3 regions of the Nonomuraea sp. NPDC049625 genome follow, and region 1 is predicted to be linked to each of the others. Evidence: predicted binding sites of a transcription regulator. Region 1 holds the regulator's gene; each other region holds the start of a gene.
What was found. The regulator HrcA, encoded in region 1, represses chaperone genes, less so after heat shock. The targets are predictions, from matches to a motif close to TTGGCACTCTCNNNNNGAGAGTGCCAA.
Positions count from the first base shown of each region.

Region 2: a site for HrcA is predicted at 6,254-6,280, ahead of groES (co-chaperone GroES). Genes of this name have one in related genera too.
Region 3: a site for HrcA is predicted at 6,659-6,685, ahead of AB0J87_RS08660 (DNA starvation/stationary phase protection protein). Genes of this name have one in related genera too.

Region 1 is NZ_JBFAOQ010000004.1:611,332-621,537, reverse strand. It holds gene AB0J87_RS21215 (glycoside hydrolase family 18 protein) at 91-1,338, opposite strand; gene AB0J87_RS21210 (styrene monooxygenase/indole monooxygenase family protein) at 1,377-2,177, opposite strand; gene AB0J87_RS21205 (hypothetical protein) at 2,184-2,360, shown strand; gene hemW (radical SAM family heme chaperone HemW) at 2,663-3,883, shown strand; gene AB0J87_RS21195 (DUF4870 domain-containing protein) at 3,880-4,680, opposite strand; gene AB0J87_RS21190 (DUF3097 domain-containing protein) at 4,677-5,483, opposite strand; gene AB0J87_RS21185 (hypothetical protein) at 5,501-6,331, opposite strand; gene hrcA (heat-inducible transcriptional repressor HrcA) at 6,490-7,503, shown strand; gene dnaJ (molecular chaperone DnaJ) at 7,515-8,654, shown strand; gene AB0J87_RS21170 (16S rRNA (uracil(1498)-N(3))-methyltransferase) at 8,656-9,381, shown strand; gene AB0J87_RS21165 (hypothetical protein) at 9,388-10,038, opposite strand; gene AB0J87_RS21160 (SigE family RNA polymerase sigma factor) at 10,035-10,206, opposite strand, start outside.
Region 2 is NZ_JBFAOQ010000001.1:360,982-371,187, reverse strand. It holds gene AB0J87_RS01955 (LuxR C-terminal-related transcriptional regulator) at 1-959, shown strand, start outside; gene AB0J87_RS01950 (DUF5319 domain-containing protein) at 999-1,376, shown strand; gene AB0J87_RS01945 (sigma-70 family RNA polymerase sigma factor) at 1,486-2,121, opposite strand; gene AB0J87_RS01940 (sialidase family protein) at 2,878-4,086, shown strand; gene groL (chaperonin GroEL) at 4,157-5,779, opposite strand; gene groES (co-chaperone GroES) at 5,853-6,167, opposite strand; gene AB0J87_RS01925 (methyltransferase domain-containing protein) at 6,417-7,745, shown strand; gene AB0J87_RS01920 (hypothetical protein) at 7,932-9,953, shown strand; gene tsaD (tRNA (adenosine(37)-N6)-threonylcarbamoyltransferase complex transferase subunit TsaD) at 9,996-10,206, opposite strand, start outside.
Region 3 is NZ_JBFAOQ010000002.1:274,752-284,957, reverse strand. It holds gene AB0J87_RS08690 (N,N-dimethylformamidase beta subunit family domain-containing protein) at 1-41, opposite strand, end outside; gene AB0J87_RS08685 (beta-propeller fold lactonase family protein) at 94-996, opposite strand; gene AB0J87_RS08680 (helix-turn-helix domain-containing GNAT family N-acetyltransferase) at 1,028-1,939, shown strand; gene AB0J87_RS08675 (MMPL family transporter) at 1,908-4,091, opposite strand; gene AB0J87_RS08670 (TetR/AcrR family transcriptional regulator) at 4,189-4,782, shown strand; gene AB0J87_RS08665 (alkaline phosphatase PhoX) at 4,838-5,860, opposite strand; gene AB0J87_RS08660 (DNA starvation/stationary phase protection protein) at 6,119-6,586, opposite strand; gene AB0J87_RS08655 (MerR family transcriptional regulator) at 6,695-7,705, shown strand; gene AB0J87_RS08650 (VIT domain-containing protein) at 7,702-10,062, shown strand; gene otsB (trehalose-phosphatase) at 10,205-10,206, shown strand, end outside.

The sequences.
Region 1 (10,206 bases):
CGTCCGTTCGGGCCAACCGCCCGGCCCACTCGGATGGGCAGCCGTCCGGGGCTGCCCATCCGCCTCCTAACCCGACCATTTGGGGTGGGGTCAGTGGAGGATTGAGTACAGGGCTGAGGTGAGGGAGGCGTGAGCGTCGTCTTGGTCGATGGACCACATCATCGAGCCGCCCAGCCCCTTGAGGCGGATGTACGCCGCCTTCTGCAGCAGCACCGCCGGATCGTCGTACGACCAGAACTCGTTCCCGTCATACAGCCACAGGGCCCCGGTCCGCAGGTCCCGGTAGCGCTTGCCGGGCTTGGTGACCAGGTCCTTGTAGTCCTCCGTCCCAGGCCCCCACTTCCCGGCGGCGGGGCCGGTGGCCGGCTTGTAGAGGCCGTCGCCGCCGCCGGTGACCCCCGTCCAGCCCTGCCCGTACGCGGGTACGCCGACCACGATCTTGCGGCCGGGCGCCCCGCGGGACAGGTAGTCGCGTACGGTCTGGTCCACGCTGTACCGCACCGGGTTCGGATCCCGCCGATCGGTAAGGAGGTTGCCGTTGTGCCCGGTCTGCGCCTCCCACGTCCCGTGCAGGTCATACCCCTGGACGGTGGCGAAGTCGAGCGCCCTGAACACCCGCCGCACCTCGAACCCGGCGTCGATCTTGGCGGCCGCGGCCGGGAGGAAGGCCGTGAGCTGAGCGTTTGAGGAGAAGGCGGTGAGCTGCGCCCGCAGTTCCTCCGCGAACAGCGTGAAGTTCCGCCTGTCCTCCGGCCGCACGACGTTCCCCTCGGCGCCGGAGGAGCCCGGCCACTCCCAGTCCAGGTCGATCCCGTCGAACACGCCGGCTCCGGCGCCCGCGGGGAGGTCCGGCAGGTTGCCGCGCAGCCACAGGTCGATGCACGAGCGGGCCAGCGCGGCACGGGACTCGGCGGTGAGGACCGCGTCGGAGAAGTACTTGGAACCGGTCCAGCCGCCCAGCGAGATCATCACCTTGAGCCCCGGGTGCTTGGCCTTGAGCTTGCGGAGCTGGTTGAGGTTGCCGTTCAGGGCCTGGCCGGGAGCGTCGGCCACGCCGTCCACGCTCTGCTCCGCGGGCACGGGCCGCTGCCAGTCCGCCCACGGGTCGGCCGAGTAGCAGGCGCCCCCGGCGTTCACGAACCCGAACGCGTAGTTCAGGTGTGTGAGCTTGGCCGCGGCGCCCGTGGCGTCCACGTCCTTGACGTGGTAGTTGCGCCCGTAGACGCCCCACTGGATGAAGTACGCGACCCGTTTGAAGCCGGTGCGGGCCTCGGCGGGCGCGGAGATCGCCGTACAGCCGAGTAAGAGCGAGAGTGCGAGGAGGATCGTCTTCTTCACGGGGCGACTCCCGAGGGGTGCACTTATAGGAAACTTTCCTAAAAGTAGGGCGACGGCCCGCCGCCGTCAACGATCCGCGCCACCTCCTCGGGGCTCGAGATCACCGCCCACGCGTACGCCGGGTTCGCGAACAGGCCGAGGACCAGGTCCGCCACGTCCTGCCTGCTCGTGGCCGCCAGCAGCAGGGTCACGACGTGCGCGGCCGGCGGCCGCAGGAACGCGTTCGTCCAGTCGGTGACCGGCGCCGCCGCCTCCCACATCCGCTCCGCCGTGGCGCGGCCGAAGGCGGCGTCGTACGGGCCGCCCGCCGCGATGGCGTCGGCCGCGATCCAGGCGCAGGCCGAACCCAGGTTCGCGCCCTGGCCGGTCAGCGGGTCGTTGGTGATCCAGGCGTCGCCGACGGCCAGCGCGATCCGCCCGCCGGGCAGCTCGGCCACCGCCTCGCGGACGACCGGCGTGATCGCCCCTTGCAGCAGGTCGTCCTCACCCAGCAGCTCGAAGCCCCCGTCCACCCGCTCGGCCAGTCGCGGCGCGTGCTCGGCGAGCAGCCCGGCCAGCTCCCCGGCGACCTCGGCCGCGGGCATGCGCGAGAGCGGCTCCAGCGGCCCGCCGGGAACCGCCTCGACCAGCACGCTGGAGACCACGCCGTGCCTGGTCATCATCGGCATGCGGAGGATCTCCCCGCACCCGGGCGAGACGTTGTAGCTGAACATGGGGCCGAGGTCGAGACCGCCGTACAACCCGGCCGTCAGGACGCGCTGCGGCCGGTCGAACGGCGAGCGCACCGGGTCGCGCGGGAACAGCTCCGCCACCGAGCGCCGCCCGGCCGTCACCACCATCAGCTCGTGCTCCCGGGACCATCGATCCACCCGCGCCGCGTCCGGCGGCGCGCCGGTGACGACGACCTCGCCGCCCCGGCCGGTGAAGTCGTCCAGGTACGCGGGCAGCAGCAGCCGGAAGTCGACCGCGTGGAACGGCTCGGAGATCCTGGCCAGGAACTCCAGCGGCGGATCCCCCCTTGATCGAGAGCTCGGCGGATCCCATCAGGCACGCGGGATCCCGGTAGTGCTCGCAGCCCAGCTCCCGCTCCCGTGCCAGGGTGTGCCCCATCCTGCCCACCGTGTTGGGCAGCCGCCCCGAGCGCAGGGAACCGGCGTCCCGCTCGCTGTAGAGCGTGGCCTCGATGCCGAGCTGCTGGAGGCGCAGAGCGAGGGTCAGCCCCGAGATTCCCGCGCCCACGATGCCGATGCCCGCCATGTGCAGCAGTGAACCTCTCGGGGGTTGCAGTTCGATAGCACCCTCGAACAACGGGCAAACTGAAGGGGTGCCATCCACCCTGCCTGACGGCGATCCCGTGCCCACCTCGGGCGAGCTGCCCGACAGCGCCCTGAGGGGCCTCGGCGAGCGTCCGTTCGGCTTCTACGTGCACGTGCCGTTCTGCGTGACCCGCTGCGGCTACTGCGACTTCAACACCTACACCGCCGCCGAGCTGGGCCCCGGCGCCTCGCACCGGGACTACGCGGACACGGTCGTCGAGGAGATCCGCCTCGCGCGCCGCGTCCTGGGCCCGGCCGAGCTGCCGGTGGAGACGGTGTTCTTCGGCGGTGGCACGCCCACGCTGCTCCCCCCGGAAGACCTGGCCAGGATCCTGGCCGCGATCGACTCGGAGTTCGGGTTGAGCGCGGGTGCCGAGGTGACCACGGAGGCCAACCCCGAGTCCGTCGACCCGGCCTACCTCGACAAGCTCCGCCAGGGCGGCTTCAACCGGATCAGCTTCGGCATGCAGAGCGTGGCCGAGCACGTGCTCCAGGTGCTCGACCGCCGGCACACCCCCGGCAGGGCGGCGGCGGCCGTCAAGGAGGCGAGGCAGGCCGGGTTCGAGCACGTCAACCTCGACCTGATCTACAGCACGCCCGGCGAGTCCGACGACGACTGGCGGGCCTCGCTGGCCGCCGCGATCGAGGCCGGGCCCGACCACGTGTCGGCGTACTCGCTGATCGTCGAGGAGGGCACCAGGCTGGCGGCCAGGATCCGGCGCGGCGAGCTGCCCATGCCCGACGACGACGTGGCCGCCGACCGCTACCTGATCGCCGACGAGCTGCTGTCCCAGGCCGGGTTCGACTGGTACGAGGTGTCCAACTGGGCCACGTCCGACCGGGCCCGCTGCCGCCACAACCTGCTCTACTGGACGGGCGGCGACTGGTGGGCCGCCGGGCCCGGCGCCCACAGCCACGTCGGCGGCACCCGCTGGTGGAACGTCAAGCACCCGGCCGCCTACGCCCAGCGGCTGGCCGCGGGCACGTCGCCCGCCCACGCGCGCGAGGTGCTCGGCGACGACGACCGGGCGGCCGAGCGGCTGATGCTGGAGCTGCGGCTTTCGTCCGGCTACCCGCTGGCCGAGGTGGCCCCGGACGCGCGCCCGGCCGTGGCGAGCGCGCTGGCGCGCGGCCTGCTGGAGCCCGGGCCGTTCAGGTCCGGCCTCATGGTGCTCACGCTGCAGGGGCGGCTGCTGGCCGACGCGCTGATCAGGGATCTGCTGGTCTAGGTGATCAGGCGGACGGCGAACGGGTAGCGGTACGGCTCGCCCTTGTTGGTGGCCATGGCGGCCTGGATGTGGAAGATCAGGGACAGGATCCAGACGACCGGCAGCAGGAGCAGGCCGATGAAGATGATCGTCAGGATGCCCGAGATGACGTAGCCGATGAACATCGTGATCTGGAAGTTGAGCGCCTCCGCCGCCTGATCCCTGACGTAGGGGGACTCGTCCTTCTTCATCAGGTAGATGATCAGCGGGCCGACCCAGGAGACCACCAGGCCGAGCAGGTGCGAGAGCATCGCCATGGTGGTGTCGTCGGTGCCCGGGCGGGGGCCGAACCTGCCGGGGACGTACGGCTCGCCGGGCGCGCCGTATCCGTATCCGTAGCCGGGCGGCTGCGGCGCGGAGCCGTAACCAGGCGGGGGAGGGCCGTAACCCTGGGGCTGCTGACCGTAGCCGGGCTGGCCATAACCGGGTTGGCCATAACCGGGTTGTCCGTAGCCGGGCTGGCCGGGACCGGGCTGTCCGTAGCCGGGTTGACCGGGACCGGGCTGTCCGTAGCCGGGTTGACCGTACGCCGGTTGGCCGTAGCCGGGCTGGGACCCTGGCTGCTGCCCGTACCCCGGCTGGCCGTAATGGGGCTCGGAGCCGGGCTGCTGCCCGTAAACGCCAGGCTGTGACCCGGATTGCCGGCCGTATCCGGGCTGCTGGGGGCCGGAGCCCTGGCTGGGCGGGATGCTCGACGGGGGGACGAAGCGGGTGGCGTCGTCGTCCGGCGGCGGCGGTTGCGGCGGGTCCTGGCTCATGATGCCTCCGTAACGAAGTCGATCAGTTCCTCGACCCGGCCGAGCAGTTCCGGCTCCAGGTCTGTGTACGTGGAGACGGCCCCGAGGATCCGCCGCCACGCCTCCGCGGGCTCCATCCGCCAGCCCAGGGCGGCGATGACGCCCTCTTTCCACGGCACTCCGCGCGGCACCGCGGGCCAGGCGGGAATGCGCAGCACGGACGGCTTGACCGCCTGCCAGATGTCGATGTACGGATGCCCCACGACGAGCACGTCCGGCGAGGTGATCTCGGCGGCGATCCTGCTCTCCTTGGAGCCGGGCACGAGGTGGTCCACCAGCACCCCCAGCCGGCGCTCCGGCTCCGGGCCGAACTCCGCCACGATGGCCGGCAGATGGTCCACGCCCTCCAGGTATTCGACCACGACCCCCTCGACCCGCAGGTCATGGCCCCAGATCTTCTCCACCAGGGCGGCGTCGTGCACGCCCTCCACGTAGATGCGGCTCTCCCGGGCGACCCTCGCCCGCAGCCCCTCCACGGCGATCGAGCCCGACGCGCTGCGCCTGGGCCCCGCGGGGGCCGCCGACGGGCGTACCAGCGTCACGGGCTTGCCCTCCAGCAGGAACGCGGCGGGCGCGAGCGGGAACAGCCGGCGTTTGCCGAACCGGTCTTCGAGCGTGACGGCCTCCTTGTCACAGGCCACCACCGCGCCGCAGAAGCCGCTGTCGGCGTCCTCCACGACGAGGTCCAGCTCGGCCGGCACTTTCGGGATCTTGCCCTTGCCCGGCCGCCGCCAATTCCCCGCCAGCACATCGCCCTCGTACACACGGGGACCGTAGCAAATCACCCGCCGACCGCAAGGCGCTTGCGCGCGCCGCTGCGGCGGACCAGCACGATGATGGTGCCGGCGATGGCGATGAGCAGTCCCGCCCCGGGGATCAGGATGAGCGCCATCACCCCACCGGCGATGCCGCCCGCGGCCGAGGTCAGCTCGCGGCCCACGCCGTAGCGCACGTCGGCCTGCTCCTGGGTGGTGCAGGACAGCTGGTAGTCGCCCCTGGTGGGCGCGTTGATCACGAGGATCTGCTCCCACTTGACGGACCCGGCCGTGACCGTCTGCGTGCCCGTGGTCTTGGCGAGCCTGGCTCCGTTGGTGATCTGGCACTCGTAGTGGACGGCGGTGTCGCTGGAGAGGTAGACGGCGGGTTTGTTCGCCGGGTCGATCGGCACCGTCACGGTTTCGCCGGACGCGAACGTCCTGGTGGGGGCTATGTTGCTGACGCTGCTGACGATGCCCGTGGCGAACAGGACGACGCCTGCGATGGTGCAGACCACGGCGATGCCCCAGACGAGCCCGATCCACCAAAGTCGCGGTTTGATGGCTTTCGAGTCGATTCGTACGGGGAATTGGGGTTGTTGGCCGTACTGTCCGTACTGAGGAGGTGGGCCGTACTGGGGTGGCGGGCCGTACTGAGGCGGAGGCCCGTACTGCGGCGGCGGCCCGTACTGGGGCGGTGGCTGACCGTAGCCAGGCTGAGACCCGGCCTGAGGGCCATAGCCGGGCTGGGACCCGGGCTGAGGGCCGTAACCCGGCTGGGAGCCGGGCTGTGGGCCGTACCCGGGCTGGGAGCCGGGCTGGGGCCCGTACGGCGGAGGCGGGGAGTTGTCGCTCATGTCGGCAAGTGTGGTACTTGCCCCTTGTAAGAAGCTAGGAGCCTGGTTGCGACCTTGTGTTATCGCACCTTGTGGATGAGAGCCGTACACTTGGCACTCAGGAACACAGAGTGCTAGATGGTTGCGTTCCTCGGATGTCAGAGGCAGGAGGTGAGCACGTGCTCGACGATCGGAAGCTGGCGGTGCTCCGCGCCATTGTCGAAGACTACGTGTCCACCAACGAACCGGTGGGCTCCAAGGCGCTCGCCGAGCGCCACAACCTGAAAGTCTCCCCGGCGACGGTCAGGAACGACATGGCCGCGCTGGAGGAGGAGGGCTACATCACCCAACCCCACACCAGCGCCGGCCGCGTGCCGACCGACAAGGGCTATCGGCTGTTCGTCGACCGGCTCTCGCAGGTCAAGCCCCTGTCCGGGGCCGAGCGCAGGGCCATCGAGACGTTCCTGGCCGGTGCGGTCGACCTCGACGACGTGGTCACCCGCACGGTCCGGCTGCTCGCGCAGCTGACCAGGCAGGTGGCGGTGGTGCAATACCCGACGCTGACGCGTTCGACGGTCAGGCACGTCGAGCTGGTGCCGCTGAACGACCGGCGGGTCATGCTCGTGCTGATCACCAACACCGGCCGCGTCGAGCAGCGCGTCATCGAGCTGCCCGAGGTGGTGGAGGACACCCGCATCGCCCACCTGCGCGCGGTCCTCAACGCCTGCCTCGACGGCTGCGGCCTGAGCAACGTGCCCGAGCTGGTCGCCGACCTGCCCGAGCGGCTCCCTCTCGAAGACCGCCCGGTGGTGGCGACGATCCTGTCGGTGCTGCTGGAGACGCTGGTCGAGCGGCACGACGAGAAGATCGTGTTCGCCGGCGCGGCCAACCTCGCGGGCGCCGACTTCTCGATCGGCCTGCGCGACGTGCTCGAGGCGCTGGAGGAGCAGGTCGTGCTCATGAGGCTGCTCGGCGAGACATCCGCAGACACACCGTCCGCGCTCACCGTGCGCATCGGCTCCGAAAACCCCTATCTGCGGGGGACATCCATAGTCGCGACCGGATACGGTTCAGGCGACAACCAACTGGCCCGGCTCGGGGTGTTGGGGCCCACGAGGATGGACTACCCAGTGACGATGGGAGCCGTGCGCGCGGTGGCACGCTACGTCAGCCAGATCCTGGCTGCATCATAAGAGGTCGATAAGTGGCAAACAGCGACTATTACGCCACCCTCGGGGTGCGCCGTGACGCCAGTCAGGACGAGATCAAGAAGGCTTATCGCCGACTTGCCCGCGAGCTGCATCCCGACGTGAACCCCGATCCTGAGACCCAGGAGCGGTTCAAGGAGATCACGCAGGCCTACGAGGTGCTGTCCGACCCGAACAAGCGCCAGATGTACGACCTGGGTGGCGACCCCTTCGGCGGCGCCGGAGCAGGCGCGGGCGCCGGCGGCTTCGGAGCGGGCTTCCCCTTCAGCGACATCATGGACGCGTTCTTCGGCACCGCGGCCGGCGCCAGGGGCCCGCGCTCGCGTGCCCGCAGGGGACGCAACGCCACCATCCGGGTCGAGCTCGACCTGCGCGAGACGGCGTTCGGCACCACGCGTGAGCTGGTCGTCGACACGGCCGTGCTCTGCGAGGTCTGCCACGGGGCCGGCACGGCGCCCGGCACCCACCCCGACACCTGCGACATGTGCAACGGGCGCGGCGAGATCTCCCAGGTCACCCGCTCGTTCCTGGGCCAGGTCATGACCTCGCGGCCCTGCCCGCAGTGCGGCGGTTTCGGCTCCATCATCCGCCACCCCTGCCAGGAGTGCTCCGGCGACGGGCGGGTGCGCACCCGCCGTACGATCAAGGTCCGCATCCCCGCGGGCGTCGAGGACGGCACCCACATCCAGCTCGCCGGCGAGGGCGAGGTCGGCCCCGGCGGCGGCCCGCCCGGAGACCTGTTCCTCGAGATCGTCGAGCGTGCCCACGAGATCTTCGAGCGGCGCGGCGACGACCTCCACTGCACCGTGCAGATCCCGATGACGGCGGCCGCGCTCGGCACCATCCTGGCGGTCGAGACGCTCGACGGCTCGGAGGAGGTCGATGTCCGCCCCGGCACGCAGTCGGGCCAGGTCATCACCATGTTCGGGCGGGGCGTGCAGCGGCTCAACGAGTCCGGCCGCGGCGACCTGCTGATCCACGTCAACGTCGAGACCCCGACCCGCCTCGAGCCCGCGCAGGAGGAGCTGCTGCGCGAGCTGGCCAAGCAGCGGGGCGAGGAGCGGCCGCCGGGCAAGTTCGCCCCCGGCCAGCAGGGCTTCTTCTCGCGGCTGCGCGACGCCTTCAACGGCAGGTGACGTGACCGTCCCGGTGTTCCTGTCGCAGGAGCTGGACGGGCCCGAGCTGACGCTCGGCGGCCCCGAGGGGCGCCACGCGGCCTCCGTGCGGCGCCTTCGGGCCGGCGAGCGGATTGATCTGACGGACGGCGCCGGCGCGGTCGCCGAGTGCGTCGTCCGCGAGGTCCTCAAGGACGCGCTGAGGCTCGACGTGCTGCGCCGCTACGAGGTCGAGCCGCCGCGGCCGCGGCTGGTCGTCGTCCAGGGGCTGCCCAAGGGCGACCGGGGCGAGCTGGCCGTCGAGATGATGACCGAGGCGGGCGTGGACGTCATCGTGCCCTGGGCCGCCTCGCGCAGCATCACCCAGTGGAAGGGCGACAAGGTCGCCAAGGGGCTGCACAAGTGGCGCTCGACGGCTCGTGAGGCGGGCAAGCAGGCCCGCAGGTTCCACCTTCCCGAGGTGACCGAGCCCGCCACCACCGCGCAGGTCGGCAAGCTGCTGGCGGGCGCGGCGCTGGGGCTGGTGCTGCACGAGGAGGCGGCCGAGCCGCTGTCCGGCGTGGCGCTGCCCGCGTCGGGCGACATCGTGGTGATCGTGGGGCCCGAAGGGGGCGTCTCGGACGACGAACTCGCCGGGTTCCGGGCGGCAGGAGCGGTGTCCGTGCTGCTGGGGCCCACGGTGCTGCGTACGTCCACGGCAGGGGTGGCGGCGGCCTCAGTGCTGCTCACGCGTACCGGACGCTGGTAGAGCCTTTCAGGGCGTCGGGTGAGAGGCGTCCACCAACGGGCTGGTCACGTCGGTCGGACTGTCGGTGATGTCGTCGGGCGGGCACTCGTCGGCCGGGCACGTCGTGGGCTGCAGGGTCTCCTCCACCGATGACGACGGCGACGGGGTCGGCGAGACCGTGGGGCAGTCGGACGGCGGCTCGGCCTGCTCGGCCAGGGGCGACGGGCACTCGGTCGTCGTGGGAGTGGGGGTCGGCGAGGGCCTGCTGGTCGATTCGGCCCTCTTCGTGGGCCGGGGCGTCGGGCTCTTCGAGGGGATCTCGGGGATTCCCACCGGGTGCTGGTCGTGGCTGGTCGGCTGCCTGGGCGGCGGCTCCTGGGAGCGGGTGGTGGAGGAGTTGGACGGCACCTTGGAGGTCGTCTCGCTGTCCACCCACTTGGCGGGCTGGTCGATGATCTGCGAGCGCAGGCTGGGAACGGCCATCACGATCGTTCCCGCCACCAGGAGGGCACTGGCGGCGGCCGCGCCCGCTCGCCACCAGAACAGATTGCGGACGCCGCGCCGCTCGATGCGGGTGCGGATGATCTCCAGTCCGTCCGGCGAGGGCACGACCGCGTCCGCCTCCGCGCGGAGCGCACGGCGCAGGAGATCTCCGTGCTCGTCGGGGGGCTGGGTCATGACATTTTCTCCAGAACGGATCGCAAGGCGGCCATGCCACGTGCGGTGTGGCTCTTGACCGCGCCCTTGCTGATGCCCATCGCGTGGGCTATCTCAGCTTCGGACAGATCACCGTAGTACCGCAGAACCAGTGCTTCTCTCTGTCGGGTCGGCAGGGCCCGTAACGCC
Region 2 (10,206 bases), on a different contig from region 1:
ACCCGACGCAGACCGCGCTGTACACCGCGGTGTTGCGCCTGCACCGCGCGACCCGCACCGATCTCGCGCAGGCCATGGACGGTCCCGTCGAGAAGGTCGGCCGCCAGCTCGACGACCTCGTCAAGCTGGGCGTGATCGACGAGCAATCGGGGGAATACCTGGCCAGGCACCCGGCCGCGGCCCTCGGCAGGGTGATCGCCGATCGGCTCGACCGGCTGGCGGAGGAGAGCCGCAGGATCGACTCGGCGCTCGGCTCGATCCGGTCGCTGATCCGCGACTACGACGCCGGCCGCGACTACCAGAGCGGCACCTTCACGGTGGAGATGGTGAACGGGGCCGACGTGCTGTACGAGAGCGTGGTCGGTATAGCCGTGCAGTCTCCGCCGATGGAATTATTGACCGCGGTTCCCGACGAACGCACAATGATCGATTTCGCGCGCAAATTTGCGGAACTATGGATTGACGCGCAAGAACGAAAACTTCTCACGGTTCACGTGATCATTCCGGTTTCGACTCTGGTTCTGCCGGGCGTACGCGACCAGCTCACCCGGGTGCTGGAGACGGGCGGCAAGGTACGCACGCTGGACCGGGTGCCGAGCTGGTTCATGACCGCGGGGCCCGAGGTCGCGGGCCTGCCCCCGTACTGGGGCGGCAACCTTCCGGACCACGCGTACAACTTCTATCTGATCCGCACGCCGATCGTCGTGGGCATGCTCCGCACGCTGTTCAGGGAGCTGTGGGCCAGGGCCGTGCCCCTGCCGTGGGGCCGCCGGGGCGACGGCATGGTCCAGGTCCTCCGCCTGGCCGCCCAGGGCATGTGTGACGACTCCATAGCCCGCCAACTGGGCGTATCGGTGCGAACGGTCCGGGCGAGGTTCGCGGACGCCATGTCCGAACTGGGCGCTCAGTCGCGTTTCCACGCAGGCGTGGAGGCGGCCAGGCGCGGATGGCTGAGGTAATGTCCACCGCTCGGGCCGCTTCGGTCATATGGTGGGAAGGTGCTGGAAGACGTCCCCCGCGACCCGTTCGCGGACGACCCGAACGACCCTTCCTCGGCGATGGGCGCCCTCGACGACGCCGAGCCACTCACCGCAGCCGAACGCGACGAGGCCATCACGGACCTCGCTGACGTCGAGGTCTTCCGCTCCCTGCTCGAACCGCAGGGGGTCCTGGGCCTCGTACTCGACTGCCCTGAATGCGGCGAGCAGCACTTCTTCGACTGGGAGCTGCTGCGCGGCAACCTACGACAAATGATCGAGAAAGGCCAGCCGCAGGTCCACGAGCCGGCCTTTCACCCGGACCCCGCCGACTACGTCAGCTGGGAGTACGCCAGAGGCTACGTCGACGGCGTCATCGACACGGAGGAACGCCGCTGACCGACATCATCGAGCAGCACGGCCAGCAACCGCACGGCTGGATCGCCTGAGTCAGGGCTCTCTCCACGACCGAGCGCGTCGAGCAGCGCGTCGGTCTCCTCCTCTGGCGTCAAGCCGACTCCAGCTCGGCCATCTGCCGCAACCTGGCAAGCGCCCGATGCTGGGCGACACGAACCGCACCCGGTGACATACCGAGTACATTACCGGTCTCCTCAGCCGACAACCCTGACACCACCCGCAACAGCAGCAACTCGCGCTGATTCTCGGGCAATCTGGCCAGGAGCCTGCGCGCGTGCTCGACCTCGATGTAGCGGACCACGGTCTCCTCGGGCCCCGGCCCGTCGTCCGGCCCATCGGGCAGATCCTGAGTCGGTACGGCCGAGCGCACCGAACTCCGTAGCGCGTCGGCCACTTTGTGCGAGGCGATCCCGAACACGAAGGAGGCGAACGGCCGCCCCATGTCGCGGTATCGCGGCAGCGCGGACAGGACCGCGATGCACACCTCCTGGGCTACGTCATCGGCAATGTGATATTGCCCTGAAACCCTGCCCAGCCGGGCGCGGCAATACCGCACCACCATCGGACGCAACTCACCGAGCAGGGATTCGATCGCACTGCGATCTCCCTGCACGGCGAGGCTCGTCAGTTCCCTAAGGTCGGAGTCATCCGTCCGTGCCGGAAGTCTCGACGCGAGCCTTACCCCAATTTTGGCGTCGGCGACGCTTCCCTCGCTCACGATAGGCATGATGCCCGCACTGATCCGGCCTGTCGTCATGGCGAACGGCTACGGATTGGTCACATTGAAGCGACGATAACGGGCAGTAATCAAATGACCACACTAAGGCTTAACTAGTGACATAATGTTTCATCCCATAACCTGGAATGCACGACAATTGTCAGATCCCGGACGCTTATCACCCACTGCCGGTTTACTCCAATAATCCACCTTTTCCGCCCACTTCTCCCCAACCGCCCGCGCCCAAGGGGTCCCGGGGCAAACGGCATGCTCCTCACACCGGCGACCCGCTTCGCATGGGGAGCCCAGGCAGCCCTGAAGGGGCAACCCCGATCCCCACCCACCAAGAGCCGTTCCGGCAGAGCGTCGTCACCACCACAAGCGCAACCGCTCGCCCCACAGCCGACCGAGCCCTCAGCCGACAAGGCCTTCACGATGCGCGCCGAAGGACGAACGGGAGCGCCCGTTCCGCCGCGTCCACGACCGCGGTCGCCGCCGGCAGGTCGTCGCGGACGCTGCCCTCACCGATCCAGGTGCTGCTGGTCGGGTACGCGCTTTCGTGCCGCGTCGTGCGGATGCGATCGACCGGGCGAAGGATCGCTCCATAAACGCCCCGAACCGCGCCCGCACCGCATGTGGAACCGCCAGGTGGCCGCCGGCCGTCGCCGACGCACCGCGACCACGGCGCCGATCTTCAGGAGGCAGTGGATCAGGGGGACGACCGATGAGACGATCATGGCCGCGAACGCGTAAATGGAGGCATTGATGCGTACATTTCGGACGTTCACCGCGGCAGCCGGGGCACTCATGGCCGTGGCCCTCAGCGCATCACCCGCGGCGGCCGCGCAGGCCCCCACGTACGTCTTCCACAAGCAGACCCTGTGGAGGTCGATCCCCGCCAGCGGATCCCAGGGGGCCACCTGCTACCGGCTGCCGGCGGTCGTGAAGACCAGGAACGACGTGCTGCTCGCCTTCGCCGAGCGGCGCAACAAGAACAACTGCGCCGACCACGGCGCGTTCGACGTCGTCATGCGGCGCTCGACCGACGACGGCGTCACCTGGGAGGCGAGCAGGGTCGTCCTGCCCAGTACGGCCGGAGCGGCCCTGCAGGGGAACGCGACCGTGGTCGCCGACTCCGGCGGGCCGGTGTTCCTGTTCACGACCTCGGAGCCGACCGCGTCCCAGACGACGCCGCGTACGCCGAAGGTCCAGGTCAGCACGGACGACGGCGTCACCTGGTCGAGCCCGAAGGACCTGTCGGGGGTCATCAAGGCGCCCGCGGGCGCCGGGGACTGGTTCGCCACGGGGCCGGGGCACGGCATCCAGCTGACCCAACCGGCCCATAACGGCCGCCTGGTGGTGCCCGTCTACTTCAGTGTGGGCGACACGCAGAGCGTACGGCTGATCTACAGCGACGACCACGGCGCGACGTGGCAGATCGGCGCGACCGCGACCTACGACAAGTCGGTCCTGAAGCTGGGCGAGCAGACCCTGGTCGAGCGGACCGACGGCGGCATCCTCGTGATCGCCCGCAACGGCGCCGTACCCGACGACCAGACCTCCGTCCACGGTCTGGCCCGTGGCGTGAGCACGGACGGAGGCGAGACGTTCGACGGCGATTTCCGGGCCGACGGCGCCGTCACCGCTCCGCCCACCCACCCGGCCCTGCTGCGCCAGCGGGACAAGGCCCCCTACACCCGGATCCTGCTCTCCGCGCCCGCCACGCCGAAGACCGACAACAACCCGGTGGGCATGAACGTGCGCTCGTCCTTCGACGAGGGCGCGACCTGGCGGAACTATGACAACTCCACCAACAACGCGGGAGTGAGGATCGACGGCGACCACGCCGGATATTCCGACATGGCACTCCTCGGCAACGGCGCGATCGGCGTCCTGTACGAGGCGGGCGCGAACCGCTTCCGGGACGAGATCCGCTGGAACTGGTTCTGGGAGAGCGCGATCGGCCTGCGTTGAACCGTCCCCGGAACGCCGAACGGCCCGCAACCCTTTCGGGTGTGCGGGCCGTGGCGAGAGAAGAGCCGGGTCAGTGGCCGTGGCCGTGACCGTGCCCCGCGCCGCCGGCGGCGGGGGCCTCCTCCTCGGGCTTGTCCACCACGAGCGCCTCGGTCGTGAGGAGCATGCCCGCGATCGACGCGGCGTTCTGGACGGCCGAACGCGTGACCTTCACCGGGTCGATGACGCCCTGCGCGATCAGGTCGCCGTATTCGCCGGTCGCGGCGTTGAGGCCGTGGCCCGCCTCCAGCTCGGCGACCTTGTGCGTCACCACGTAGCCCTCGAGACCGGCGTTCTCGGCGATCCAGCGGGCCGGCTCGACCAGGGCGCGGCGCACGACGCCGACACCCGTGGCCTCGTCGCCCGTCAGGCCGAGGTCGTCGAGAGTCTTGGAGACGTGGATCAGCGCGGAGCCACCGCCGGAGACGATGCCCTCCTCGATCGCGGCGCGCGTCGCGGAGATCGCGTCCTCGAGGCGGTGCTTCTTCTCCTTCAGCTCCACCTCGGTGGCGGCGCCGACGCGCAGCACGCACACACCGCCGGCGAGCTTGGCCAGGCGCTCCTGCAGCTTCTCGCGGTCCCAGTCGGAGTCGGACTGCTCGATGGCGAGCTTGATCTCCTTGACGCGGTCCTCGATGGCCTGCGGGTCACCGGCGCCGTCGACGATGGTGGTGTTGTCCTTCGTGACGACGACGCGGCGGGCCGTGCCGAGCACCTCGAGACCGACGTGCTCCAGCTTGAGGCCGACCTCCTCGCTGACGACCTGGCCACCGGTGAGGGTGGCGATGTCCTGCAGCATGGCCTTGCGGCGGTCGCCGAAGCCCGGGGCCTTGACGGCCACGGAGGTGAAGGTGCCGCGGATCTTGTTGGTGACCAGGACGGCCAGGGCTTCGCCCTCGACGTCCTCGGCGATCACGAGCAGCGGCTTCTTCGTCTGGGCGATCTGCTCCAGCAGCGGCAGGAAGTCCGCGATGGAGGCGATCTTGCCCTGGTTGATCAGGATGTAGGCGTCCTCGAGGACGGACTCCATCCGCTCAGGGTCGGTCACCATGTACTGCGACACGTAGCCCTTGTCGAACTGCATGCCCTCGGTGAACTCGAGCTCCATGCCCATGGCGTTGGACTCTTCGACGGTGAGGACACCGTCCTTGCCCACCTTGTCGAACGCCTCGGCGATCAGGTCGCCGATCTGCGCGTCCTGGGCGGAGATCGTCGCGACGTTGGCGATCTCCTTCTTGTCGGCGACCTCGCGGGCGCTGTCGAGCAGCTTGTCGCTGATCGCCTTGGCGGCCTTGTCGATGCCGCGCTTGAGCGACAGCGGCGAGGCGCCGGCGGCCACGTTGCGCAGGCCCTCGCGGACCATGGCCTGGGCCAGCACGGTGGCGGTGGTGGTGCCGTCACCCGCGATGTCGTTGGTCTTGGTGGCAACTTCCTTGGCGAGCTGGGCGCCGAGGTTTTCGTAGCGCTCTTCCAGCTCGATCTCACGAGCGATGGTCACACCGTCGTTCGTGATCGTCGGCGCACCGAACTTCTTGTCGATGACGACGTTGCGGCCGCGCGGGCCGAGGGTTACCTTCACGGCGTCGGCGAGGGCGTTCACACCGCGCTCGAGCGCGCGGCGGGCATCCTCGTCGAACTCCAGGATCTTCGCCATTGTTTGAAAGTCCTCTCCTAGCGTCGAAAGCCCCGGCCGCCCTCAAGAGCGCCCGGGGCTCGACACATCCGGCTTACTTCTCGATGATCGCGAGAACGTCGCGGGCGGAGAGCACGAGGTACTCCTCGCCGCCGTACTTGACCTCGGTGCCGCCGTACTTGCTGTAGAGGACGATGTCGCCCTCAGAGACGTCGAGCGGAATCCGCTTGTCGCCGTCCTCATCCCAGTTGCCGGGGCCCACCGCGAGGACCTTGCCCTCTTGCGGCTTCTCCTTGGCGGTGTCCGGGATGACCAGGCCGGAAGCGGTGGTCTGCTCGGCCTCAAGCGGCTGAACCACAATGCGGTCGCCGAGCGGCTTAACGGGAACCTTGGTGGCGGTCGTCACGATCGGACCTCCCCTTCAGATTTGAATGATCTAGAAGAGGCGACCAGCTGGGCCTGCCGTCGCGGGTGTCAGACCTGCCTCGTCGCACGTTGGCACTCTCAAGGGGAGAGTGCCAACAGGAAACATATGCAAGAGGGGCTTGACAGTCAACACGAACGCGTCTGCTGAGAGCGATCAGACCGAATCCACCCCCTCTGGATACGGTACGCCCATGGTCCGACCGGGTCGGACATGGCACTAACGTCGGGTGATGTGGACCTTGACGCCTTCGACGAGCTGCTGACACCGCGCGGGCAGCGCGCGCTCGCGGAGGCCGTGGAGCTGGTGGGCACGGATCCGGTGGCCGCCGCCACGAGGCTGCGCAAGACGTACGACGCCGCGCTGACCTCCGCGGCGCTCACCCAGGCGGGGCTGCGGGAGCGCGCCAGGGCCAAGTTCGGCGAGGACGCCGGGCGGATGTACTTCACGCCGCACGGCCTGGAGCAGTCCACGCGGACGGAGGTCGCCGAGCACCGCGCCCGCCGCCTGACCGCCGAGACACGAGCGGACGCGCCCCCGCACGGACCGGACGCGCCCCCGCACAGGCTCGGCGTCGCGGACGCACCCCCGCACGGACTGGACGCACCCCTGCACAGGCTCGGCGTCGCGGACGCGCCCCCGCACGGACCGGACGCGCCCCCGCACGGGCTCGGGCGTGGGCTGAGGGTCGTGGACGCCTGCTGCGGCGTCGGCGGCGACTTCCTCGCGCTGGCCCGCGCCGGCTGCACCGTGGCCGCCGTGGACACCGACCCGCTGACCGTCGCCGTGGCCAGGGCCAACGCCGACGCGCTCGGGCTGGCCGACAGGGTGACGGTGTCGGTGGGGGACGCGGCCGAGGTGCGGCCGGAGGAGTACGACGTGCTCTTCGCCGACCCGGCCAGGCGGACGAGCCGGGGCAGGACGTTCGACCCCATGGCCTACTCCCCGCCCTGGCCGGTGGTGCTCGACCTGGTCTCCAGAGCCTCCCGGGCGTGCGTCAAGGTCGCCCCGGGCATCCCGTACGAGTTCATCCCCGGAGGCGCCGAGGCCGAGTGGGTCTCGTACAAGGGCGAGGTCAAGGAGGCCGCCCTCTGGACCGGCCAGGAGGGAGCAGCGGGGCGTCGCGCCACCCTGCTGCCCGGCGGCCACACTCTGACCGCCACGGGCGCCGAGGCCGCCGTCGGCCCGGTCGGCAGGTACGTCTACGAGCCGGACGGCGCGGCCATCCGGGCACACCTCGTGGGCGAGGTGTCGGAAATCGTGAACGGACGCCTGCTCGACCCGATGATCGCCTACATCACCGGTGACGCCCCGATCGACACCCCATGGGCGGCCAGATATGAAGTAGAGGACGTTCTCCCCTTTTCAGGGAAAAAGCTGCGCGCCGCCCTCCGTGAGCGACAAGTCGGAAATGTCACCATCAAGAAGCGCGGCTCCGCCGTCGACATCGAGCGCCTCCGCTCAGATCTCCGCCTAAATGGCGAAAAATCGGCAACTATCATCCTTACCCGAATCATCGATAAGCCATCGGTCATCATCTGCGACACCTCTCCACCTGCCTGAACCGGTCATTCTGCCGTTAACCTCGATCTTTCTCTTCGCCCCTGACGGACCTTGATCGAGAGGCTAAGGTGGGCGGACGGGAGTTCTCCCCTGATGCGGTTTTCCGCGTTCCCGCTCGTTCATCTGAAAATCGACCTATATCCCACCGCTGCGCGGCAGACCGTCGGCGAGCCAAAGGAGCTTTCGGTGGACCATTCCAACCACACCACCCTTCTCCAGGCAGGAGGCCAGTCCGGCATCTCCGAGAGGATGCGGGACCTGCTGGCGCGCGCCTCGCAGGATCATGTGTACGAGCAGCGCACGCAGGGGGCCGTGCTGGACGAGATCCGCCAGCGGCTCGAAGGCATGGAGTGGCTGCTGCGCGAGGTCCGCGAGCGGGAGCTCGGCGGCCTCAGCGGCACGCTGCAGGCGGTCAGCGGGCGGCTCGACGACATCACCGCCAAGCCGCCGATGTGGGCGGAGGGGCTGGCTCAGCACGTCGAGGCGGTACGCGACCACGTGGACGCCGTCGGGGAGCGGATCGGGGACGTGGACGCCCGCGTCGCCCCGGTGGCCGACCTGCCCGGCCTGCGGGCCGACCTGGGCACCATGGGCGAGGGCGTGGACGAGGCGCTCACCCGCCTGCAGACGGTGCTCGACAGCACGGACGGCCTCACGAAGGGGATGTCCGACTTCGCCGCCACGCTGGCCACGCTCAACAGCAGCATGGAGGCCGCCGCGAGCCGCTTCACCAGGCTCGACAAGTCGATGGCCGACCTGACCACCCGCACCGACCGGGTCGAGGTCGCGGTCGGCGACCTGTCGGAGCACCTCACCGCCCGGCTGAGCGCCCAGGACAAGCAGCTCTCGGTCCGGATGGACGAGACGGACCAGCGGCTGACCACGCGGCTCGTCGAGGCCGACCAGCGCCTCACGACCCGCCTCGACGACACCGACCAACGGCTCTCCGACCGCCTCGACGAGACCGACCGGCGACTGACGAGCCGGCTCGACGAGACCGACCAGCGGCTGACGGTCCGCCTCGGCGAGAGCGACCAGCGGCTGACGGTCCGCCTCGGCGAGAGCGACCAGCGACTGTCCGACCGCCTCGACCAGACCGAAGAGCGGCTCTCCGACCGGCTCGACGAGACCGACCAGCGGCTGTCCGACCGGATCGACCAGACCGGCCTGCGGCTGAGCGCCCGGATGGACGAGACCGACCAGCGCCTGGCCACCAGCCTCGTCGAGGCGGACGAGCGGCTGGCCAGCCGCCTCAAGGAGTCCGACGAGCAGCTCGGCAGCCGCCTGTCCGACGTCGAGCTGCGCCTCGCCACCAGGCTCGACGAGGCCGACCGGCACCTCGCCATCCAGCTCGGCGAGAGCGAGCAGCGCCTGAGCGCCCGCCTCAGCGGCGTGGACGCCCGGCTCGACCGGGTCGAGGGCAGGCTCACGGGGCTCGACTCGCGGCTCACCGGGTTCGACAGCCGTCTGGAGTCCGCCGACGAGTGCCTGGCCGACATCGACACCAGGCTCGACGGCCTCGACGGCAGGATGGCCGGCGTCGACAAGCGACTCCTGTCCGTGGACAACCAGCTCGGCGGCGTGGACAAGCGGCTGGGCACCGTGGACGGCCACCTCGGGCGCCACGACGACAGGTTCGACGCGCTCGACGTACGCATCGACGCCCGCTTCGGCGCCCTCGACGAGCGCATGGCCACCTCCGACCAGCGCCTCGGCGAGCTGTCCACGCGCAACGAGGGCCGCTTCAACAAGCTCGACACCCAGATCGACTCCGTCGACGAGCGCCTGGTCGAGGCCGAGGAGCACCTGAGCAGCCGGTTCGACGGCATCGACACCCGCTTCAACGGGCTCGACACCCACCTCAACGGCCTGGCCACCCGCGCCGAGCAGGCCAGCGCGCACCTGGAGTCCGTCGACGACCGCATCGAGACCGTCAGCGAGCGCGTGGGCCGCCTCCCCGAGGCCCTGGCGGGCCAGAGCGAGCTGCTCCAGGCGCACGCCGGAGACCAGGCCGAGCGCCTGACCGCCGCCGCGAGCGCGCTCACCGAGCTCGTCACGGCGCGTCCCGACCGCGACCAGCTCACGGAGACGGTCACCGGCATCGTCCAGCCCGCGACCGACGACCTCACCAAGCGCCTGGGCGCCCTGGAGGAGACCATGCTGGCCCTGGCCGAGGCCCTCCTGCGCCCCACCAGGGCCAAGGACTAGGACTGACTTGGGGGGGTCGTGCCGTCATCGACGGCACGGCCCTCACACGTGAACGGTCGTGATCGGCAGCGAGGAGTCGGCGGGGATCTCCAGCGTCGACGGCGTGATCCCGGCCGCGACCAGGTTGGAGCCCAGGGCGGCGACCATCGCGCCGTTGTCGGTGCACAGCCCGGGGCGGGGCACGCGCAGCCGTACGCCGGCCGCGTCGCAGCGCTCCTGGGCCAGCGCGCGCAGCCGCGAGTTGGCCGCCACG
Region 3 (10,206 bases), on a different contig from region 1:
ACGACGACCAGCGACGACAGCATGACGAGGATCTTTCGCACCCGTTCATGGTCATGACCGAACGACCCGATGAGCCGTGACTTGGCGAACTCCTTACATGATCAGCACACAGGCCGGGCTTTCGACCTCGTACGACTCCTCCGAGGGCTCGGGCACGCCGTCCTCGAGCCGGAAGACGGTGACGGCGTCCGAGTGCTGGTCGGCCACGTACATGGTGGTCCCGTCGAGGGCGAAGTGCCTGGGCCAGTCGCCGCCCGCCGACACCTCCGCCACGTACGACAGGTCGGCGGCGCGCAGCACCGTGACGGTGTCGGGCCCGCGGTTGGCGACGTACACGAGGTCGCCGGCGAGCTCGAGGTGGGACGGGGCGTTCTTGCCCTGCGCGCGCGAGGCGGGGACGACCGTGTGGCGCCCGTCCTCGATGAGGGTGACGGTGCCGGCCAGCTCGCCCGCCACGTAGAGGCGCGATCCGGAGAAGGCGAAGTGGCGCGGGCCCGTGCCAGGCTCGAGCCTGATCGGCTCCAGCGCGGTGCCGTCGTAGCGGTAGCGGCGGATCTCGTCGGTGCCGAGGTCGGAGACGTGCAGGATCCCGTCGTGGAAGACGGCCTCGTGGGCGTGCGGGCCCTCCTGGCGCTCCGGGTCCGGGCCCGAGCCCTGGTGGCGCAGCACGATCGGCTCACCCTCGAACGCGCCGCGATCGTCGAGGCGGTAGACGACGGCGACGCCGTCGCCGTAGTTGGCCGCCGCGAGCACGCTGCCGGTCGGGTCCACGGCGACGTGGCAGGGCAGGGAGCCTTCGCTCGGCCGCTCGTCCAGCACGTCGAGGGTCTCGCCCACCTGGAACGCGGTGAGCCAGCCGCGTTCGAGCTCGCCCGCCGCGTACAGCACCGGCAGGGTGGGATGGGCGGCCAAGAACGACGGCGAGGCCACTCTGGTGAGCCCGCCGCCGACCGTGACGATGCCGGGGCCGTATCCGCCTATGTAGACGCGCTTCACAACAGGGATCCTCTCATGGTTGACTGTAGCAATGAGTTCGTTGACAGAGGCAAGGGTCTCTGAGGTCAGGGCCTTCAACCGGTTCTATACGAAAGTGATCGGCGTGCTGCAGGCGGGCATGCTCGACTCGCCGTACTCGCTGACCGAGGTGAGGGTGCTGTTCGAGCTGGCGCACGCCGCGCCGATGGAGACCGGGGCGCTGCGCTCCCTGCTCGACCTGGACGCGGGCTACCTCAGCCGCATCCTGGCGCGCTTCGAGACCGACGGGCTGATCTCGCGCGAGCGCTCCTCGTCGGACGCCCGCAAGCAGCTCGTACGGCTCACCTCCGGGGGCACGCAGACGTTCGCGGACCTCGACAGGCGCTCGGCCGAGGAGATCGAGCGGCTGCTGTCCGGGCTGCCGGACGAGAGCCAGGGGCGGCTGGTGGCCGGCATGGCCACGATCAGGGAGCTGCTGGGCGACGGGGGCGCCGGGCAGCCGTACGTGATCAGGCCCCCGCGCACCGGCGACCTGGGCTGGGTCGTCTACCGGCACGGCGACCTCTACAGCCGCGAGTACGGCTGGGGCACGGAGTTCGAGCAGCTCGTCGCCAGGATCGTCGGCGATCTGGACTTCTCCCGGGACGCCGGGTGGATCGCCGAGGTGGGCGGGGAGCGGGCCGGCTGCGTGTTCTGCGTGCGGCAGGACGAGACGACGGCCAAGCTGCGGATGCTGCTGGTGGAGCCGTCCGCCAGAGGGCTGGGGCTCGGGCGGCGGCTCGTGGAGGAGTGCCTGCGGCACGCGCGGGCCGAGGGGTACAAGCGGATCACGCTGTGGACCCGCGACAGCCTGGTGAGCGCGCGGCGGATCTACGAGGGGACCGGGTTCGCGCTGGACTCGGAGGAGAGGGGCGTGGAGAACGGGGTCGAGGTCACCGAGCAGATGTGGTCACGCGACCTCTAGGCCACCAGTTGAGCGGGCCCGCCAGGCGCATCAGGCTCGGCACCAGCACCGCCCTGATCACGGTCGCGTCGACCAGCACGGCCACCGCCATGCCGACGCCCAGCATCTGCACGAACATCACCTGCGCCGTGGCGTAGGCGGCGAACGTGAGCGCCAGGATCCCGCCGGCGGCCGTGATCAGCGGCGCGCCCCGCTGCAGGCCGGTGGCCACGGCCTCCTCGGTGTCGCCGGTCCGGTCGTACTCCTCCTTGATACGGGAGAGCAGGAAGACCTCGTAGTCCATCGACAGGCCGTACGCGACGCAGAGCATCAGGATCGGGATGCTGGGGTCGAGCGTGCCCGTCGGGGTGAAGCCGAGGAGGCCGGCGAGGTTGCCGTCCTGGAAGACCCAGACGATGGCGCCGAACATGACGCCCATGCTGAGCAGGTTCAGCAGGGACGCCTTGAGCGGGATGATCAGGCTCCTGGTCATCCCGAAGAGGACCAGGAACGTGACGCCGAGCATGAGGGCCAGCACCAGGGGGAGCCGGTCGACGATGGAGGCGCGGTAGTCGGCCAGCTCGGCCGGGTAGCCGCCGACCAGGACCTCGAAGGGCGGCTCGACGGCGCGTACGGACTGGACCAGCCGCACCGGGTCGTCGGCCAGCGCCTCGGCGGACGGGACCACGGACAGCCAGGCGTCCCGGACCGACCCGCGCCGGAACCTCCCGGGGTCGCCGTCGCCCACCCGGTCGCCGTCCGCGAACGAGCCGGCGGCGGAGTCGACCTGGGCGACCCCGGGGAGCCGGGACAACGCCACCGCATACTGCGAAATATCGCCTGACGTCTGATTTTTGGCGATTATCTGGATGGCGTCGGTCTCCTCCGCCGGGAAAGACTGCCGGATGATCTCCTGCGTCTGCCGGGACGACGCCTCCAGGGGCAGGATGCGGTCGTCGGCCACGCCGAACCGCAGCCCCAGGAACGGCGAGGCGAGCAGCAGCAGCACCGCCGTGGCCAGCCCGCCGAAGACCAGCGGCCGCCGCATCACCCGGACGGCCAGCGCGTGCCAGAACCCCGCCTCCCGCTCCGGCCCGACCCGCTTGGGGAGCACCGTGGCCCCGATCGAGGCCAGCACGGCGGGCAGCACGATCACCGCCGCGAAGAGGCCGCCGGCGACGACGGCGATGCCCGCGTACGCGAAGGATCTCAGGAAGTCGAACGGCAGCGCGAACAGCACGGCCAGGGACGAGGCCACGGTGAGCCCGCTGAACAGCACCGTCCGCCCCGCGTGCTCCACGGCCCCGGCCACCGCGCTCGCCCGGTCAGCGCCGCGCCGCGTCTCCTCGCGGAAGCGCTGGATGACGAACAGGCAGTAGTCGATGCCGAGCCCGAGCCCCATCGCGAGGGTCAGGTTCAGGGCGAACGTGGAGATCCCGGTGAAGGCCAGGGGCACCCGCAGCAGCGCCAGCCCGATCACCATCGCGAACACCCCGGCCAGGATCGGCGCCAGGGCCGCCATGGCGCGCCGCTGGTAGAGCCAGAGCAGCGCGAACGCCAGCGGGAAGATGACCAGCTCGGCCCGTACGAAGTCCTGCCTGGACAGCGGCACGGCCTCCCTGAAGACCTCCTCCCCTCCCCCGGCCCGCACCTGGAGCAGGCCGGTGCCCTCGGTGACCTCGGGCACGAGCCCGGGCAGCACCCGCCCGCGCACGTGGTCGGCGTCCCCGGGGATGCGCACCACGATCAGCGCGTGCCTGCCGTCCTCGCTGCGCATGGTGGCGGGCCTGCCGCGGGTCCAGTACGAGGCGGACTCGGCGACCCCCTCCCGCCCGCCGATCCGCGCGGTCAGCGCCCTGCCCTCGGCCTCGACCGCGGGGTCGTCCACGGTGCCGGCCTTCGCGGTCACCAGGAAGATCATGTCGGGACTGCCGGTCCCGAACCGCCGTACCAGCTCGGCCTGCGCCCGGTCCGACTCCGACCCCGGCGCCTCGAACCTGGCCAGCGACAACCGCGGCACCGTCCCGGCCGCCAGCGCCGCGGCGACGGCGAGCACGACCAGGGCCAGGGCGAGCACGGCCCGGCGGCGCCGGGCGACAAGGAAGCCCAGCCTGCGCAGCGGCGGCCCGGCCGTCTTCGTGTGGACCGGCCGTGGCCGCGTGTTCAGCGCCATGTAAGGTGCCCCCGCCTCAAAACTCGGTAAACTACTCGTGTTTGCTCTCCCAACCAGAAATACAAGTGAATGCTCGCATTTGTCAACGAGGAGACCCATGCCTGAACGCACGGTCCGCCGGCAGGCGCGCGGCCTGAAGCGCATGGCGGAGATCCTCGACGCCGCCGAGTCGGTGATCGCCGAGGTCGGATACCCGGACATGACGACGAACCACGTCGCCACGCGGGCGGGGATGTCGCCCGGGTCGCTCTACCAGTTCTTCCGCAACAAGGAGGAGATCCTCGACGGGCTCGTGGCCCGCTACACCGACGACCGGCAGGAGTTCTGGGCCGCCCGGCTGGCCGCCGTCACCCCGGAGGTGCCGCTGGAGGCGCTGGTGGGGCAGGTCGTGGACGAGAGCGTCAGGTTCAAGAGCGCGTCACCGGCATACTGGTCGCTCCTGTACGGGTCGGCGACGGGCGACCAGCTGGCCTCGGCCTCGCGGCGGCTGCACGACGACATCGCCCGGCAGGTCGCGGCCATGCTCCGCCGCCGCTCCCCCGGCCTGGCGGAGGAGCGCGCCGCGCTCATGGGGACGATGGCGGTGGCCATGGTGAAGGCGGTGATGCCGCTGGTCACCACCGCGACGCCGGAGCGCGGCGCGGAGCTGGTGGCGGAGCTGAAGCTGGCCCTGGTGCGCTATCTGGGCTGAGCGCGGGCCGAAGCTGGCCCTGGTCCGCCATCCGAGCCGAGCGCGGGCCGCGCGCTCAGCCGCGGAAGGGGCCCGACACCTCGAAGGTGTGGCCCTCGGTGCGGCCGCGCCGGGCCGAGAAGTAGAGCCGATCGCCCTCCGGCGAGAACGCCAGCCCGGTCAGCTCCGCCCCGGCATGCCCCTCCAGCCTGAGGAACGGCGTGACCGCGCGGTCGGGGGTGATGACGTCGATCTCCGTCGTCTCCCTGGCCACGTACAGGTCGCCGGAGGGGGCTGCGGTGATGGCGCGCACGCCCTCGCACAGCCGCTCGAGCGCGGAGGTCTGCGCGTCGTAGGCCCACAGGCCCGTGTCGCCCTTGGTCGTGAAGTAGCACACCCCGCCCGCGTAGTGGCAGCCGTCGCCGCCGTCGAAGTGGCGGGCGCCCTCGACCTGGTGGCGGGCCTCCGTGCGCAGCGCCGCCGGCGAGGGCACCACCTGCCAGTGGCCCGAGGAGCACAGCACCTCCAGCGTGCCCTCCGTCAGGTCACCCCAGTCGCTCGGCCGGAACCGGTAGAAGCAGCCGTCGGGCTCGTCCTCGGTCATGTAGACGACGCGCCGCTCGGGGTCGCAGGCGGCGGCCTCGTGCTTGAAGCGGCCCATGGCCAGGCGGGGGCGGGCGGCGCGGGCGCCGTACGGGTCGCACTCGAAGACGCGGCCGCGGTGGCCCAGCTCGCACGACAGCCAGGTGTGCCACGGCGTGGCGCCGCCCGCGCAGTTGAGGTCGGTGCCCGACAGGATGCGGTAGGCGTCGCCGGCGGTGCCGTCGGCGCGGAAGCGCAGCGCCGACGCGCCGCCGAGCAGGGGCAGCTCGGAGTTGGACACGTAGATCCAGCCGGCGCCGTCGGGGAAGCAGGCGCCGCCGTCGGGGGCCGCGTGCCAGGTCAGCCCGGCGACCTTGTGGCCCGAGCGGGCCACCACCCTGCCGGTGAAGCCTGAGGGCAGCGCGAGGCCGTCGGCGCCCGGCAGGCCGAGCGGTCCGTACGGGCTGATGCCGCCCGGCAAGAGCGGGCCCGTGCGGAGGAGAGTCTTGTGGGACATCGTGGGGCCTCCCTCTAGGTGCCACGCTAGTCGACCGCACCGACATGAATGGCAGGGACTCGCGACATCAAACTCTGCGCAAACCCCGAACTCCCACTGCGCGATCATCCGGCCAACTCGCGTCGGCGGGTCCCCGGCCAGGGGTAGCGGCCCCGCCGGCAAGCATCTCGGCGGCCCTGACGCGGGCATGTCGGCGGGGATGTCGGCGGGCATGCCAAAGCCCGGGCTCCCGTGCGGGCTCCCGGGCTTTCTGGCAGGTCAGGCCTGGGCCTGGAACATCCAGTGCTGCTTGTCGATGTCCTGCGCCACCGCGATGAGCAGATCCTGGGTGACCGGGTCGGGTTCGTCGGTGGCCCGGACGCGCTCGTGCATCCGCTTGCTGACACCGTCCAGCAGGTCGGTGATCGTCGCCACGACCTTGCCGTCCTCGATCCAGCCGGACTCCGGCTGCTGGAGCTTCGTGGACCTGGCGACCGTGGTGGAACGTCCGTCCGGGTTGATCCCGACGGCGACGGCGCGTTCGGCGATGGTGTCCATGTGGGACCTGGCGAGGTCGGTGAGCTCGTCGAGCTGGAGGTGGATCGGGCGGAAGTGAGGGCCGATGAGGTTCCAGTGCGACTGCTTGGCGACCAGCGAGAGGTCGATGAGATCGACCAGGGCGCCCTGCAGGGCCTGCGCGACGGTGTCCTTGGCCTCTCCCGAGAGTGGGCCGGTGATCATGGCCATGTCCTGTTCCTCCCCATCGATAGGAGTTTTCCCTCTTTAGAACGACATGGCGGCGGCCATTCTTCCGCAACGTTGACAGTGTAACAATGACAGTGTCATTGTGGAGGTATGAGCGACACCTCCGCCTCCACCGAGCCCATCGGTTGGACCATCGGCGAGCTGGCCGAGCGCGCGGCGCTGGCGCTGCGCGCGAGCTCGGACGGCGCATCCGCCGGCAACGGCCGGGTCCGCGATGTGCCCGGCGAGCGGCTGATCAGGTGGTATACGACGATCGGGCTGGTGGACCCGCCGCTGACCAGGCGCGGCCGCATCGCCCAGTACGGGCGGCGGCACCTCCTGCAACTCGTGGCCGTGAAACGGCTGCAGGCCGCCGGGCACTCGATCGCCCAGATCCAGGCGGCCCTGGCGGGCGCCACGGACCGCATGCTGGAAACCGCCGCGGGTGCGGGCACTCCCCCCATGACCGGCGCCGTGCGCGACCGGGTGGGCCCTGGCTCGAGCGAGGCACCCGACGGCGCGCACCCGGCAGCCGGCGCCCGCCCGGGCAGTGGCGCGGCCGAGCGCGGGGCGCCTGAGCGCGGCGCGACCGGGCAGGAAGCGGCCGAGCGCGGAGCGACGGATGCCGGTGACGATGCACGGGCCAGTGGCGATGTGCGGGCCGGTGGCGATGTGCGGGCCGGTGGCGATGCACGGGCCGGTGGCGATGCACGGGCCGGTGGCGATGTGCGGGCCCGGGGTGATGAGGTGCCGGGCACGGCCGAAGCCGGGCATGATCGGCATGGCGGCGATCGGGAGTCGGTGCGGGGGCGGTTCTGGGCTGAGCGGCCGGGGAAGGGCAGCGTGCGGGCTTCAGGGGCGGCACATCAGCTGACCGGGCCGGCCGACGGGCATCGCAGCAGCCCGAGCGCGCCCGGCGCGCCAAGCGGGGCCCATTCGACCGCGCCGGGCGGCGTGCCCGAAAACCGGCCGGGTGGGGCGGTTGTCGTGGGGGTCAGGTTGGGGGATGGGGTGCGGCTGGTGCTGGACGCCGGCCGGGTCCCGTCGGAGGAGGACGTTCAGGCGGTGCTGGCGGCAGCGGGGCCGTTGCTCGCGGTGCTCGAAGAAAGGGAGCTCATATGAAGATCACTTCGCTGGAGCCCGCACGGTGCCTGCCGGTGCCGGACGCCGGGTTCGGCGCGCTGCGGACCGAGCGCGGCAACCTGCCGCTCGAGAGCGTTGACGTGAACGCCGGCATCTCCGGCCTCATCGCCGGGGTCGAGGTGACGCAGGGGTTCAGGAATCCGTTCGACGTCACCCTGGAGGCCACGTACGTCTTCCCGCTGCCCGACCGGGCGGCCGTCACCGGGTTCCGGATGGAGGCCGACGACCGGGTGATCGAGGGCGTGCTGAAGGAGCGCGCCCAGGCCAGGGCCGACTACGACCAGGCGTTGCGCGAGGGCAGGCGGGCGGCGATCGCCGAGGAGGACCGGCCCGACGTGTTCACGATCCGGGTGGGCAACATCCTGCCCGGCGAGCGCGTCTCGGTCCGGCTGACCATGAGCCAGCCCCTGCCGTACGAGGACGGGGCGGCCACGTTCCGGTTCCCGCTGGTCGTGGCCCCGCGCTACATCCCGGGCAACCCCATCGACGGCCCGTCCGCGGGCGACGGCGTCGCGCCCGACACCGACGCGGTGCCGGACGCGTCCAGGATCAGCCCGCCGGTCCTGCTGCCCGGCTTCCCCGACCCGGTGCGCCTGTCGCTGAGCGCGACCGTGGACGCGGCCGGGCTGGAGCTGCGCGAGCTGGCCTCCAGCCTGCACGTGGTGGAGGAGGAGGGCCACACGGTACGCCTGCGTCCCGGCGAGCGCCTCGACCGCGACTTCATCCTGCGGCTGTCGTTCGACGCGTCCACGTCCCTGCAGCTCGACAGCCGGGGGACCTTCGCGCTCACGGTCGTGCCGCCGCCTCTCCAGTCCACGCGCCCGCCGCGCGACCTGGTGCTGGTGCTCGACCGTTCCGGCAGCATGGGCGGCTGGAAGATGGTCGCCGCGAGGCGGGCCGCCGCCCGCATCGTCGACACGCTGACGGCCCAGGACAGGTTCGCGGTGCTGACGTTCGACTCGGTGGTGGAGGAGGCGTTCGAGGGCCTGGTGGAGGCCTCCGACCGCAACCGCTACCGCGCCGTCGAGCACCTCGCGCGGGTGGACGCCCGCGGCGGCACCGAGCTGCTGGAGCCGCTGCGCCGGGCCGTCGCCCTGCTGGGCGGCCGCGACGAGCGCGAACGGGTCGTGGTCCTGGTCACCGACGGCCAGGTGGGCAACGAGGACCAGATCCTGGAGCAGGCGGGCGGCGCCCTGTCCGCGATGCGCGTGCACACGGTCGGCATCGACCGCGCCGTGAACGCCGGCTTCCTCGGCCGCCTGGCCGGGCTCGGCGCGGGCCGGTGCGAGCTGGTCGAGTCGGAGGACCGGCTGGACGCGGCCATGGAGCAGATCCACCGCAGGATCGGCGCCCCCCTGGTGACCGACCTCTCCCTCAAGGGGCTCGAGCTCGAACCGGACACCGTCACCCATCTCGGGTCGATCTTCCCGGGCGTGCCGCTGCGCGTGTACGGGCGCCACCGCGAGGGCTCCTCGCTGACCGTGCGCGGCCTGGCGGCCGGAGGGCCGTGGGAGGAGCAGGTCACGGGAGTGGCGGTGGACAATCCGGCCATCCAGGCCGTGTGGGCCCGCGCGCACCTGCGGGAGCTGGAGGACCGCTACGCCATGGGCGAGCACGACCTGGAGCCGCGGATCGTGCGGACGTCGCTGGAGTACGGCGTGCTGTGCCGCTTCACCGCGTACGTGGCGGTCGACACCAGGCAGGTCGCCGACGGAGGGCCGGAGCACCGCGTCATCCAGCCGGTCGAGCCGCCGAGCGGGTGGGAGCTGCCGCAGAACCCGCCGATGATGGGCTTCATGGCGCAGGCGGCGGTGATGGCCGCCCCGCCGGCCGCACCGCCGGCCGCCCCGCGGATGCGGATGCCGGACCCCGGTCTCGGTTCCGCCGACGCGTCCCCGGACTTCCTGACCGGTGGGCCGGCGGGGGGCGGAGGAGGGTTCGCCGGGCCTCCGAGGCCGGCCCCCTTCGCGCCGGGCGGGCCCGGTGGTGGCCCCCGTGGTGGCAGGGCGCCGAAGTCCGCGCCGCGTCCCGGTCACCCGCTGGACTCGGTCCGGCCGCAGTTGGTGGCCGAGCTCGACCGGCTGAAGGCGCTGCCCATGGCCGACCTGCTCTACCTGGCGGACCTGGGCTCGCGGCTGGCGGCGCTGGCGGCGTACCTCGGGGGCAACGCGGAGCTGGAGACGCTGGCCCGCGAGCTGGAGGCCGCCGAGCGACCGGGCGCCGACGCCCAAGCCCTGCACGACCGTGCGGTGGAGGTCCTCACCACCCTCGTGGGCGGCTCCGGCCCGGGCGGGTCCGGGGGCCCTCGCCGCGGACCCTTCTGGAAGCGCTCGTAGGCCTGCTCCGGGGGTCCGGCCGGGCCCCCGGAGGAACTGGGCCAGGCGTCGTGATCATGAACGGCGGGTGGCGGGCAAGGGCCGGGAAATTCACGGGAAGGCGTCTGTCCGACCCGGTCGCGCTGTTCTATCGTCACTGAGCAT